DNA from 4 places in the Ruthenibacterium intestinale genome. Region 1 is predicted to be linked to each of the others. Evidence: predicted binding sites of a transcription regulator. Region 1 holds the regulator's gene; each other region holds the start of a gene.
The links. Region 1 encodes Rex, which represses fermentation and respiration genes when NADH is low (regulators of the CRP and FNR family bind a similar motif). Its sites were predicted from a motif close to ATTGTTAANNNNTTAACAAT; they were not measured.

Region 1 (3,405 bases):
CGCATCCACAAAGCCAATCTGGTAAATGCAGGCATTCTGCCGCTGGAATTTGTAAATCCGGATGATTACGAACGAATCAACTTGAACGACACTTTGGTGCTTGACAACGTTTTTGCGGGTCTGGAAGGCGCAGAGATCCGCCTGAGTGACAAAGAGACCGGCGCTGAATTTGCACTGAAATGTGATATTTCCGCCCGTCAGGCCGAAATCATCAAAGCTGGCGGTTTGCTGAATTTCACCCGTGAAAAAACGCTGAAATAAAAGAGAGGAGCTTCTGATCATGGTATCTGTAAACGAAGCCAAAGAAAGATTTGGAGAACTGATTGAAGCACAAAAAGCCCGCGTTGCCAAGATGCGCGCCCAGGGTGACTTTGTGGATTATTCCAAGCTGGATCAAATCGTCATCGGCATCTGCGGTGGTGACGGCATTGGTCCCACCATCACACACGAGGCTGAGCGTGTTCTTCGCTTCCTTTTGAAAGATGACGTCGCCAAAGGCCGCATCGTTTTCAAAGAAATCGACGGTCTTACCATTGAAAACCGCGCCGCACATATGAAGGCGATCCCGGATGATGTGCTTGCCGAATTGAAAGCATGCCATGTCATTTTGAAAGGCCCTACAACCACCCCGCGCGCCGGAGACGAGTGGCCGAACATCGAAAGCGCCAACGTCGCTATGCGCAAAGAATTGGACCTTTTCGCCAACGTTCGCCCCGTAAAAGTACCGGAGCAGGGCATTGACTGGACGTTCTTCCGTGAAAACACAGAAGGAGCCTACACGCTCGGCAGCTGCGGTTTTGAAACCGAGGACGGTATTTCCATTGACTTCACCGTCACCACTACAGACGGAACGGAGCGAATTGCTGCACTTGCTTATGATTTTGCGCACAAAAACCACAAAAACCGTGTTTCCATCGTCACCAAGGCAAACATTGTCAAAGCGACCGACGGCAAGTTCCTGCGTCTCTGCCAGGAAATGGGTGCCAAATATCCGGAAATCGTTACCGATGACTGGTACATTGATATCATGACCGCCAAACTGGTCGACCCGAAGCGCCGTCAGGACTTCCAGGTCTTTGTTTTGCCGAATCTATATGGCGATATCATTACCGATGAAGCTGCAGAATTCCAGGGTGGTGTAGGCACCGCCGGTTCCGGAAACATTGGCAAAAGATATGCAATGTTTGAAGCGATTCACGGCTCCGCCCCCCGTATGGTCAAGGAGGGCCGCGCCAAATATGCAGATCCCTGCAGCATGCTGCGCGCAAGCGCCATGCTCCTGTCCCACATTGGATATCAAAAAGAATCCGACCAGCTGACTGCCGCGCTGGATAAATGCATGTTTGAGGAAAAAGCGCTTACCATCACCGGACGTGACACGGGCTGCACCTGTGAGGAATTCGGCGATTATGTGATGCGCACCATTGAAACGCTTTGACAGAGCGCACTTTACAGCAGCGGAAAGAAAAATTTTATTCTAAAAAGGTCGGGTGAATCCAAACCATGCAGAACAAGGTTTCTCTGCCGGTCATCAAACGGTTGCCCAAATATTATCGCTATCTTTCTGATATGCATAAAAACGGCGTTGTAAAAGTTTCTTCCAGTGAACTTGCCAAAATTATGGGAACGACCGCCTCGCAGGTGCGTCAGGACTTCAACTGTTTTGGCGGCTTCGGCCAACAGGGCATTGGTTACCACGTGGATGTATTGCTGCGGGAAATCACCAATCTCCTGTTCAGCGAAAAAAAGTTGGATACAATTTTAATTGGAACCGGTCGTCTGGGCCGCGCGATTTCCGGCTATTTGACAGCTGAAGCCAAAGGATACCAACTAATCGCTGCGTTCGATAAGAACCCGGAAGAAATCGGGCGCCAGCTTTCCGGCGTAGACATTTTGGACATTGCGGACTTGGAATCATTTTGCAAAGAGCATCATCCTGAAGTTGCGGTTCTCTGCATTCCGCGTCAAAGTGCACAGGAACTTGCCCCTTCCCTTGTCGCTCTTGGCATCAAAGGATATTGGAATTTCAGCCATTACGACTTATCAGTGGTTTACGATGGCATTACCGTAGAAAATGTCCATTTGGGCGATAGTCTGATAAGTTTGGGTTATCGCGTCCGCAATAATTGATTCTCTTACAAAATATAAAACCTTCGGGATCGAAAGACCCCGAAGGTTTTTGTTTTAGCGGCTCAATTTTTCCAAAAGCGCCGTTATCTCTTCAATCTTTTCTTCTGCGTTCCCACTTTCAAATGCATCCTTCACACACCCGTTCATGTGCGCTTTCAGAATCTCGCGATTTACTTTGGACAAAATCGACTGTGTGGCAAGGATCTGGTTGGAAATGTCCATGCAATAGCGATTTTCCTCTACCATCGCCAGTATTCCATCCAGTTGTCCGCGAGCTGTTTTTAAAAGCCGTGTGACTTTTTGAGGATCTGCCTTCATCACTTCACCTCTGTTACAGAATAACCTGCTTCCGTCACCGCATCGGTCAACTGCTGCACGGAAACATCCTGTGTCAATGTGCACACCGCTTCTTTGTTTTCCAGGCTCACCTGTGCGTCGACACCCGGAATTTTTGTCAATGCTTGTGTGACATGCGCCACACAGTGCGGGCACATCATTCCTTCGATCTGAAGTGTAACTGTTTTCATAAAATCTTCCTCCTTTATATTCTGTACCGCACCAGGGGTTTGCGTACTGTACATAACCTTAAATCGTCTGAGCCTCAACGCATTGGACACAACACATACACTGGACAAGCTCATTGCTGCCGCTGCAAACATGGGATTCAGTTTCACCTGGAACAGCGGATACAAAAGCCCTGCCGCCAAAGGAATGCCAATACTGTTGTAGAAAAAGGCCCAAAACAGATTTTCCTTGATATTGCGAATCACTGCTTTTGACAGTCGAATTGCCGTTGCTACATCCCGCAAATCGTTTTTCATCAAAACAATATCTGCACTCTCGATTGCTACGTCTGTGCCTGCACCAATCGCAATTCCCACATCGGCACGCGCCAGGGCAGGTGCGTCATTGATTCCGTCTCCTACCATTGCAACAATTTTTCCGTCTTTTTGAAGCCGTGCAATTTGCTGTTCCTTCTCCTGCGGAAGCACTTCTGCTATAATTCGTTGAATCCCCAGCTGCCGCTGAATCGCTGCCGCAGTTTTCTGGTTATCTCCTGTGAGCATCGTCACAGCAACGCCCATTTTCTCAAGCATGGAAATTGCTTCTTTGCTGGTGGGCTTGATCGTATCCGCTACTGCGATTATTCCAATCAGCCCCTTTTGTTCAGATGCAAACAGCAGCGGTGTCTTTCCCTCTTCACTCAATCTCTCCAAAGTGCTCACAGCATTTTCAGAAAGTGTAACCTTTTGTTCGCGCATCATTTTTTCGTTT
Region 2 (3,405 bases), on a different contig from region 1:
TATTGGGCGTATTAAACAGCTGGCTGGTGCGCAGTGCATTGCAAATATTTACATTGCAGTTGCAGATGGCAAAAATTTTGTTTTCACCGTCGATGTTGGTGATCTGGTGCACAAAACCATTGTCCTCTGCGCGCTTGAGAATGTGCAGCACTTCGTCATAATCCACATAATGACCTTTCTTGGTCTCCACCAGGTAATCAGCCATATCTCCCACGCCGATGCACCAGTCTTCCGGGTCATCACCGCACCCCTCTCCCAGCTTCGCGCGGGACATGCGGCAGGAACAGGGACTCGCAGCATATTTTCCGTCGTATTTTTTCAGCCAATGGGAAATGTGCTCGATGTCCACAGATTGATTTTCCGTTTCGATGGCCTTTTCCACCGGAATGACGTGCATGCCGATGCCCGCACCGCCCGGCGGCACCATCGCCGTAATGTGCTCCAGCGGCAAAAAGGTCATTCGCTCAAAAAAGGCAGTTACTTCCGGATGCTCATCGATCTGGTGTTTCTGCATGTTGAAAAACTCGGCGCTGCCCGGCACGAACATGGGCAGAACATACTGTTTTTCTCGGCGCTCGTTTTCCCAGTTGTACTCCAGAAGGCCGATGTAACTCATTTGATACAACAGCGGTTCCAGTTCTTCGGCACTTTTCCCCGTCGCTTTGACCAGCTGCGGAAGCGTCATGGGTTTGCGCACTTTCATTTTCAACGCCACATCCGCCATCTCATCGGTTACAAGCCCTGCCAGGCCCCAATATTCCGGGTCCTCCGCTGTGAGCGGACGCAGCTTGGCCGGCACACGGTCAGTAATCATCTGTCCCAGTTTCATAATCTTTTCCCGCGGCTTTTCATCCTTCGGAATGGAAAAAGACAATTTGCTTTCATCCAGCGGAAAATGTGTCTGACTCATTTCATACCTCTACTTTCTCTGTCGCAAAATCATCCGCGCGCCAGGCGAGAATCTGGCTGCGCAGCCACTCGATCCACGGCCCCATTCCCTCGCCCGTTCTGGCACAAATGGGAATTACCACCGCATTGGGATTGCGCATCTGCACGTATGCGCGGCATTGGTCCAAATCAAAATCGAAATACGGCATTACATCCATTTTATTGACGAGCACCACATCGCACACAGAAAACATCAGCGGATATTTCAACGGTTTGTCGTGTCCTTCCGGCACGGAAAGGATCATGGCATTTTTTACTGCGCCTGTATCGAACTCGGCCGGGCACACCAAATTGCCCACATTTTCCAGAATGGCCAGTTCCACATCGTCCGCATCCAGTCCTTCCAGCCCCTGCCGGGTCATCTCCGCATCCAGATGGCACATGCCGCCCGTGTGCAGCTGAATCGCCTTGGCGCCGGTGACCGCGATAGCGCGGGCATCCACATCGGAATCAATGTCCGCCTCCATCACCCCGATACGGAATTCACCGCCCAACATCTCAATCGTCCGTTTCAGCGTAGTGGTCTTGCCAGACCCCGGCGACGACATCAGATTCAGCAAAAAGATGCCTTTTTTCTTCAGCTGCGCCCGCAGCTGATCCGCCTGCCGGTCATTGGCCGCAAACACGCTTTGCTTGACCTGCAGAACTTTCACTTCATCCATCGCGTTCTCTCCTCTTCTCATTCTGGCTTATCCAGAGTGATTCACACAAAATTTTCACAATTTTCTCTTCGTTAATAAAGTAACATTCTTGTGAAAAAGCGTCAATAAACATTGGTATAATTTGGGGAATAGCCCAAAAGCCTCTCTTTTCATTGGACAAATTGTATGATAAAATAGCCTTGTGGTATGTGGTATAGCCAATGTTACAAAAGAGGTGTTTTTTGTGGAGTTTACCAGACTTTCGGCCCCCAGCTTAAAAGATCTGTTTGTGCAGCAGCTTCAGGGAAAAATTCTTTCGGGAGAATTGCCCGTGGGCACACAACTGCCGCCCGAACGGGAACTTGCCCGTCAGATGCAGGTCAGCCGAGCCGTGGTCAACGGCGGACTGGCCGAGTTGGCCGGCCAGGGCTTTCTGGAAGTTCGCCCCCGGCAGGGCACATGCGTGGCGGACTATCGCCGTGAGGGAAACCTGAGCACTTTGATCGCCATCATGGAATTTCGCGGCGGCGTGCTGGGAAAAGACGAAATCCGTTCGATTCTGGAAGTGCGCCGTGCGCTGGAGCACCTGGCAGTGGAAAGCGCCATCCGCCATGCTTCTGATGAGTCGCTGGCCCGCCTGGGGGATATTCTGGAAAAGCTTGCCGCTTCGGAAGATGCCGCGCAGGCTGCGGAAACTGCTTTCCAATTTCAGCACGAACTGGCCCTTGCGGGCGGCAACAGTATTCTCCCCCTGATTTATTATTCATTTAAAGCGCCTGTCATCACTCTGTGGGTGCGCTTCTGCCGGCTGTACGGCATCGAAGCCCTTTGTCGCAACACCGAGACGCTGTATACCTATCTTCGCGCCCGGGATCTTACAGCTGCTTCGCAATGGATCGACACGTATCTGGGAAAAGCCATCAGCGGAAGTCAGCAGATTTATACCGAATAACCGGATCGTTCGGTCCGGACAAAAAAGCGCCGGCTAAAAGAGCGTTGCCATAAGAAAACATGAAAAAACCCAGTAATATCAATGTTTTTTAGGGCAGCGGAAAACGGGGCAGGTCAAAACAACTGAATAATCAGGCAGAAACAGGGTGTTGTCAAGCATGACAGCGCCCTTTTCTGTTTCCCCGGCCAAGCCGCAGATTTTGAAAAAAGTCTGCGGCTTTTCTTTTTGCCCAAAAGCGGAAAGGAGGCGACGGCCTATGTACTTCACTTCCGGCAGCGACCGGGCCTTTGAACAGCTCATGCAGGGCAAGCCCGGTTTCGACCACTACGACAGCGGCGAGGCGGTCACGCCGGAGGACTGCGGCACCTGCCGCTTTTATCGCCCGCACTGGAAATATCAATTCTGCGTCTATGCGGAATGTCCCTACGCCCATCTGACGCTGGGCATGGAAAGCAAGGACGGCATGAGCGCCGCTGATATTCTCCATGTGCGGGCAGGCCAGAATTATCTTGTGGAGGACTTCACCCGCATGGAACGGCTGCGGAGTGATCCCGTGGTACTGGAAAGCCTTTCCCGTGTGGCACAGGAAATCGGCTTTGACCGGGTGCGGCCCTATGTGATGGAGAACGGCAGCTACAAGGCCATGCCGGATATGCCTTTCACCCAATGGGAAAACCCTTATTTCACCGTCGATCCCCCGGCGCAGGAGCAGGGCGACACCTTTGCCATCTACCAGCTCAAAGGCGGGCCGGAAACACGGGATTATCGCTTTGAGGCTTACGAGAGCTTGCAGGAAGCGGGGCTGGCCGTTGACCGGCAGAATTACGATCTGGTTTACACGGCCCCGCTGGACGGCAAAACCAC
Region 3 (3,405 bases), on a different contig from region 1:
ATAGGCCTCGATGGCGTGGGTCAGAACGTCCAGACCGGTGTCCGCCACAATGCTCTTGGGCATGGACCAGGTGAACTGCGGGTCGATGATGGCCACGTCCGGGGTCAGGCTGTAATCCGCCAGAGGATATTTGATGTTGCCGTTCTTCTTGTCGGTGATGACGGAGAAGCTGGTGACCTCGGAACCGGTGCCGGAAGTGGTGGGGATGGCCACCAGTTTGGTCTTTTTGCCCAGTTTCGGGAACTTGAAGGCGCGTTTGCGGATGTCCAGGAAACGCTGGCGCAGGCCGTCAAAGCTGGTCTCCGGATGCTCGTAGAACAGCCACATGCCCTTGGCCGCGTCGATGGCGGAACCGCCGCCGATGGCGATGATCACGTCCGGCTGGAAGGAGCGCATGGCCTCCACGCCGCGCATGATGCACTCAACGGAAGGATCGCTCTCCACGTCGGAGTAGATCTCCGCATGGCAGTACTGCTCGCGTTTGCGCAGATAGTACAGCACCTTGTCCACGTTGCCCAGCTGCACCATGACAGGGTCGGTGACGATGAACGCGCGGGAAATGTCCTCCATTTTCTCCAGGTACTGGATGGAATCTTCCTCAAAATAGATCTTGGGCGGCACCTTGAACCACTGCATGTTGACTCTCCGTTTCGCAATGCGTTTTTTGTTGATCAGGTTGACGGTGGTCACGTTCTGGCTGACGGAGTTCTTGCCGTAGGAGCCGCAGCCCAGCGTCAGGGACGGAGTGTTGGTGTTGTAAATGTCGCCGATGGCGCCCTGAGAGGACGGGCTGTTCACGATGATGCGGCCCACGCGCATGGCAATACCGTACTCGTCGGCGATCTCCATGTCGCCGGTGTGGATGACCGCGGAGTGGCCCAGGCCGCCCAGCTCCAGCATCTTGTTGGCATAGTCGAAGCCCTGCTCTTTGCTCTTGACCTTGAAGTAGGCCAGCACGGGGCTCAGTTTCTCTTTGGCCAGAGGATGGTTGTCGTCGGGTTTGTCCAGCGGCGCGATCAGGATCTTGGTCTTCTCAGGCACTTTCAGGCCGGCCTGCTCGGCGATCCAGTTGGCAGACTTGCCGACCACCGGGGCAAACACGCCCTTGTGGGGATCGGGGAACATGTATTTGGCCAGCTGCTCGGTCTCTTCCTTGTTCAGGAAGTAGCAGTTGTTGGCCTTCATGTAGCTTTCAAAGTCCTTGGCGATCTCCTGGTCCACGATGACCGCCTGCTCGGAGGCGCAGATCATGCCGTTGTCGAAGGTCTTGGACATCATCAGGTCGGTGCACGCGCGGTGCAGGTCCGCCGTTTTGTTGATGTAGCAGGGCACGTTGCCGGGGCCTACGCCCAGGGCCGGTTTGCCGCAGCTGTACGCCGCCTGCACCATGCCGGGGCCGCCGGTGGCCAGAATGGTGGCCACGCCGGGGTGATTCATCAAAGCGCCGGTGGCCTCGATGGACGGCTTTTCGATCCACTGAATGCAGTTCTTGGGCGCGCCGGCCTTGACCGCCGCCTCGTACACGATGCGGGCCGCCTCAGCCGAGCACTTCTGCGCGGACGGATGGAAGCCGAAGATGATGGGGTTGCGGGTCTTCACCGCAATCAGGCATTTGAACAGCGTGGTGGAGGTGGGGTTGGTGGTGGGGGTCACGCCGCAGATCACGCCCACGGGCTCGGCCACTTCCACATAGCCTTCCATCTCGTTCTCGTCCAGAATGCCCACGGTCTTCTCGTTCTTAATGTCGTGCCAGATGTATTCCGTGGCGAACATGTTCTTGATGACCTTGTCCTCGTACACGCCGCGGCCGGTCTCTTCCACCGCCATGCGGGCCAGCTCCTGGTGTTTGTCCAGGCCGGCCAGAGCCATCTCATGCACAATGTGGTCGATCTTCTCCTGGTCCAGCTCCAAAAACTCTTTCAGAGCGACCTGCGCCTTGGCCACCAGATTGTCGATCATGGTTTCCACTTCGCTTTTCACCGTGGTGACGGGCGCTGCTTTTTTCTCTGCCATATTCCCATTTCCTCCAAAATCTACTCAAACATGTGTTGTTCTTCGGGGGCTTTGCTGATTCTTATTGTACCCCATTGTTAAAAGTTTATCAATGCACAGAGTGCCGAATGTTTTGCAGGAAACGGGTCGTTTTCTTACAGTTTTGACAAATCTTTAACAAACTATGAATTTGAGCCTCTTTGCGCAAACGTGTTTCTATTGTATAATAAGGGCAATGCAAGGAAGGTGGAAGCATGGAACAACAGACGCTTTTTTCTCAGCCTCTGCTGACCCAGCCCCTGGCCAGCCGGATGCGCCCCCGCACGCTGGAAGAATTCTGCGGGCAGGAGCATCTTCTGGGCCCGGACAGGGTGCTGCGGCGGATGATCGACGCCGACGCCGTGCCCTCCATGATTTTCTGGGGGCCGCCGGGCGTGGGAAAAACCACGCTGGCACGCATCATTGCCCGGCGCACCAAAGCCGAGTTCATTGATTTTTCCGCCGTGACCAGCGGCGTGAAGGAGATCAAGGCCGTGATGAAGCAGGCCGAGGACGCCCGCGCCTTCGGGGACAAGACCATCCTGTTTGTGGACGAGATCCACCGCTTCAACAAGGCCCAGCAGGACGCGTTTCTCCCCTTTGTGGAAAAGGGCAGCATCACCCTGATCGGCGCCACCACGGAAAATCCGTCCTTTGAGATCAACTCGGCCCTTTTGTCCCGGTGCAAGGTGTTTGTGCTCAACGCCCTGACCCCCGAAGAGGTGACGGGGCTTCTGCGCCGGGCGCTGACCGATGAGCGGGGCTTCGGCGGCCAGCAGGTGCAGGTGGACGACGACACCCTGGGCATGATCGCCCGGTTTGCCAACGGCGACGGCCGCACGGCGCTGAACACGCTGGAAATGGCGGTGCTCAACGGCCGGCGCGAAGGGGACAAAACCGTGGTGGAACGGTCGCTGGTGGAGCAGTGTGTCTCCAAAAAATCGCTGCTGTACGATAAAAACGGCGAAGAGCATTACAACCTCATCTCCGCGCTGCACAAGTCCATGCGCAATTCGGACCCGGACGCCGCGGTGTACTGGCTGGCCCGCATGCTGGAGGCCGGCGAGGACCCCCTGTACGTGGCCCGGCGGCTGATCCGCTTTGCCAGCGAGGACATCGGCCTGGCGGACACCCGTGCGCTGACCCTGACCGTGGACGCCTACAACGCCTGTCACTTCATCGGCATGCCGGAGTGCAGCCTGGCGCTGACCCAGGCGGTGATCTACCTGTCCCTGGCGCCCCGCTCCAACGCGGTGTACAAAGCTTACGAGCACGCCAAGGCCGACGCCCTGAAAATGCTGGACGAGCCGGTGCCCCTGATCATCCGCAACGCGCCCACCCGCCTGATGAAGGAGCTGTCCTACGGCGAGGGCT
Region 4 (3,405 bases), on a different contig from region 1:
GGATGTTAAGCGCGGCATGCAGAAAGCTGTTTCCGCAGCAGTGGAAGCGTTTAAGGCCAACAGCAAGACCATGAACGGCACCGCGGATATTGCTCGCGTGGCAACGGTTTCTGCTGGTGACGAGAACATTGGTAACCTGATCGCGGAAGCGATGGAGAAGGTTTCTGCGGATGGCGTGATTACCATTGAGGAAAGCAAAACGGCTGAGACTTATTCCGAGGTCGTAAAAGGTATGCAGTTTGACCGTGGTTATATCACACCGTACATGGTCACCGATACCGAGCGCATGGAAGCTGTTCTGGATGATGCTTATGTGCTCATCACGGATAAAAAGATCAGTGTGATTCAGGACATCCTGCCGCTGCTGGAACAGATTGTTCAGTCCGGCAAAAAGCTGCTGATTGTCGCAGAGGATGTGGAAGGCGAAGCGCTGTCCACTTTGATTGTAAACCGTTTGCGCGGTACCTTTACCGTTGTGGCTGTGAAAGCGCCTGGCTTTGGTGATCGCCGCAAAGAAATGCTGCAGGATATCGCAATCCTTACCGGCGGTACAGTTGTCAGCGAAGAGCTGGGCTATGAGCTGAAAGATGCTTCTATGGAGATGCTGGGCCGTGCTCGTCAGGTCAAAGTGACGAAGGAGTATACCACTATTGTGGATGGTATGGGCGATAAAGAAGCTGTTGCGGCTCGCATTGCACAGATTCGTGCGCAGATGGATGTTACCACCAGCGATTTCGACAAAGAGAAACTGCAGGAGCGTCTGGCGAAACTGTCCGGCGGTGTGGCGGTTATCAAAGTTGGTGCTGCTACAGAAGTAGAGATGAAAGACAAGAAGCTTCGCATTGAAGATGCGCTGAACGCTGCAAAGGCAGCTGTGGAAGAAGGAATTGTAGCCGGCGGCGGTACAGCCCCGATCAACGCAATTCCTGCTGTAGATAAGGTGATCGAGAGCCTGGATGGAGATCAGCGCACTGGTGCCAAGATTGTGCGTAAGGCGCTGGAAGCTCCTCTGCGTCAGATCGCTGAGAATGCTGGCTTGGAAGGCAGCGTGATCATCGATAAAATCGTGTCTTCTGGCAAGGTCAATTATGGCTTCAATGCGCAGACTGAGGAATATGGCGATATGATTGCTGCGGGTATTGTTGACCCGACTAAGGTGACTCGTTCTGCTTTGGAGAACGCAGCGAGCGTTGCTTCCATGGTGCTGACCACGGAGAGCCTTGTGGCAGATGAGCCGGAAGAGCCGGCCGCTGCTGCGGCTGCTGCGGGCGCAGGCATGGGCGGTATGGGCGGCATGTATTAATTTGTTGCCTGAATGGTACAATCGTATTAAAAAAGGGATCTGCGGGAGATTCTCCCGCAGGTCCCTTTTTATTTATATGTATAATGTTTTGCTGAAAGGGGAATAGTAGAAAAAACAGTAGTGGGTGGTTATTCCATGACGATAAGTGAACTTGAGGGATTGACGGATTTGTTAACCAGAGAAGCGGGGATCATTGACATTTGTAAAGAGGGCGCGCGCGATTCGGCAGATTTGGCCTTGAAGGAACTGTACGAGGATATGGCGCAGAGACACAGAGAACATTATCTGGAACTATTGAAGGAACTGCAGGAATAGGAGAGAAGATGATGTGTGACGGGAAAGAAAAAAATCGTATATCTGAAATTGCAAGCTTTCAAAAAGCGCTTTCGAGTTGTTATGAAGAAAATGCGGCCATGTGCGATTCAAAAAAGATAAGTTGATGAAAATTCTTTGTGAAGAGGAGGATCTGCTGTTTGAGTTGCATGGTGAAATGAAAAAGCGGGAATGGAGTGCTTCTCAACAGGCTGCCCCTGAAAAAATTGCACAGGTTTGTTTAAAATTCACACAAATCAAGAAATGAACACCAAGAGAAAAGAAGAGAAAATAAACTGCGGAACATTCTGAAAGGACATGTGTTCCGCAGTTTTTTGTGGATAGAAGAAAAAGAAGTTTAAAGAGAAAAAATATTGCGATTTTTTTAACAAGAATGAAAAAATACGGTTGCAAGTGAGGGAGTTTTCCACTATAATATAAAAAGATATCGTGAAAAAACAGGGAGGTAGTTTTATGGACTTTGCTCCATTCCTGACCGTTGCGGCGGCGATGAACAACCTGGAGGGCGAACCGTCTTTGGGTGTTGTAGTCGTAACAGGTCTGGTGCTTGTCTTTGGTGTGTTGATTTTGTTGTACCTGATCATTACACTGGAAGGCGTTATCTTTTCTTCAATCGATAAGAAGAAAGCAGAAAAGGTTCAGGCTGCGAAAGCGCAGAATGCTGCTCCGGCGCCCAAGGCTCCTGCAGTGCAGCCGGCTGTGAAAGCTCCGGTTGTGGAAGCAGGAATTCCCGGCGAGGTTGTGGCAGCTATCGTAGCTTCCATTGCGTGCATGGACGGCGGAAACCGTTATACGCTGCGCTCGCTGAAACGTGTAAAAACGGGACGGAATGCATGGGCTCAGGCCGGTGTTGCTTCTTATACCGATCCGTTTTAACTGAGGGGAGTGTGAAACATGCAAGGCTTTTTAGACGCTGTTACTGGAATTGCGAGTGAATCGGGTTTCATGGGGATTTTCCAGAACCCCGGTTATCTCATTATGATTATCATCGCCTGTGTGTTGTTGTATTTGGCGATTGTAAAACAATTTGAACCGTTGCTTCTTTTGCCCATTGCCTTTGGTATGCTGCTTGCAAACCTTCCGTTTGGCGACATTATCCACATGGAATTCTTCCTGACGGAGTCCGGTCACCCGGATTTTGTGAGCGTCTTGAACGAAGGCGGTTTGGCGGATATGCTCTATTTGGGCGTTAAGCTTGGAATTTATCCGCCGCTGATTTTCTTGGGCATTGGTACCATGACGGACTTTGGTCCGTTGATTTCCAACCCGAAGAGTTTGCTTTTGGGTGCTGCGGCACAGCTGGGTATCTTCACTACTTATATTGGCGCAAAGTTCTTGGGCTTTACTGGTCCCGAGGCGGCTTCCATCGGTATCATCGGCGGCGCCGACGGTCCTACGGCTATTTTTGTTACCAGCCAGCTGGCTCCGCATCTGCTGGGCGCGATTGCGGTAGCAGCGTACAGTTATATGGCGCTCGTGCCCATTATTCAGCCTCCTATCATGAAGGCCTTGACGACAAAGAAAGAACGCCAGGTCGTTATGAAACAGCTCCGTACAGTTTCCAAAACGGAGAAGATTCTGTTCCCGATTATCTGCACGATCATCATTTGTCTGATTCTGCCTACGGCTGTACCTCTGGTAGGTATGCTGATGCTGGGTAACCTGATGAAAGAGTCTGGCGTTGTGGATCGTATCAATAAGACCGCTGGAAACGAACTGATGAATATCATTACGATTTTCTTGGGCGTATCGGTCGGTTGCACGACCAG

Region 2: hypB (hydrogenase nickel incorporation protein HypB) is a predicted target of Rex. The motif match lies at 1,678-1,697, and genes of this name have one in related genera.
Region 3: adhE (bifunctional acetaldehyde-CoA/alcohol dehydrogenase) is a predicted target of Rex. The motif match lies at 2,087-2,106, and genes of this name have one in related genera.
Region 4: WMO24_RS15010 (OadG family transporter subunit) is a predicted target of Rex. The motif match lies at 1,989-2,008, and genes of this name have one in related genera.

Annotation. Positions count from the first base shown of each region.
Region 1 is NZ_JBBMFA010000034.1:4,183-7,587, reverse strand. It holds gene WMO24_RS01110 (aconitate hydratase) at 1-261, shown strand, start outside; gene WMO24_RS01105 (isocitrate/isopropylmalate family dehydrogenase) at 281-1,438, shown strand; gene WMO24_RS01100 (redox-sensing transcriptional repressor Rex) at 1,504-2,130, shown strand; gene WMO24_RS01095 (metal-sensing transcriptional repressor) at 2,185-2,448, opposite strand; gene WMO24_RS01090 (heavy metal translocating P-type ATPase) at 2,448-3,405, opposite strand, start outside.
Region 2 is NZ_JBBMFA010000105.1:49,583-52,987, forward strand. It holds gene WMO24_RS12900 (FAD-dependent oxidoreductase) at 1-910, opposite strand, end outside; gene hypB (hydrogenase nickel incorporation protein HypB) at 912-1,610, opposite strand; gene WMO24_RS12910 (FadR/GntR family transcriptional regulator) at 1,834-2,541, shown strand; gene WMO24_RS15870 (YodL domain-containing protein) at 2,798-3,405, shown strand, end outside.
Region 3 is NZ_JBBMFA010000074.1:56,880-60,284, forward strand. It holds gene adhE (bifunctional acetaldehyde-CoA/alcohol dehydrogenase) at 1-2,013, opposite strand, end outside; gene WMO24_RS05820 (replication-associated recombination protein A) at 2,247-3,405, shown strand, end outside.
Region 4 is NZ_JBBMFA010000113.1:72,386-75,790, reverse strand. It holds gene groL (chaperonin GroEL) at 1-1,303, shown strand, start outside; gene WMO24_RS15020 (hypothetical protein) at 1,439-1,618, shown strand; gene WMO24_RS15015 (hypothetical protein) at 1,740-1,883, shown strand; gene WMO24_RS15010 (OadG family transporter subunit) at 2,090-2,512, shown strand; gene WMO24_RS15005 (sodium ion-translocating decarboxylase subunit beta) at 2,531-3,405, shown strand, end outside.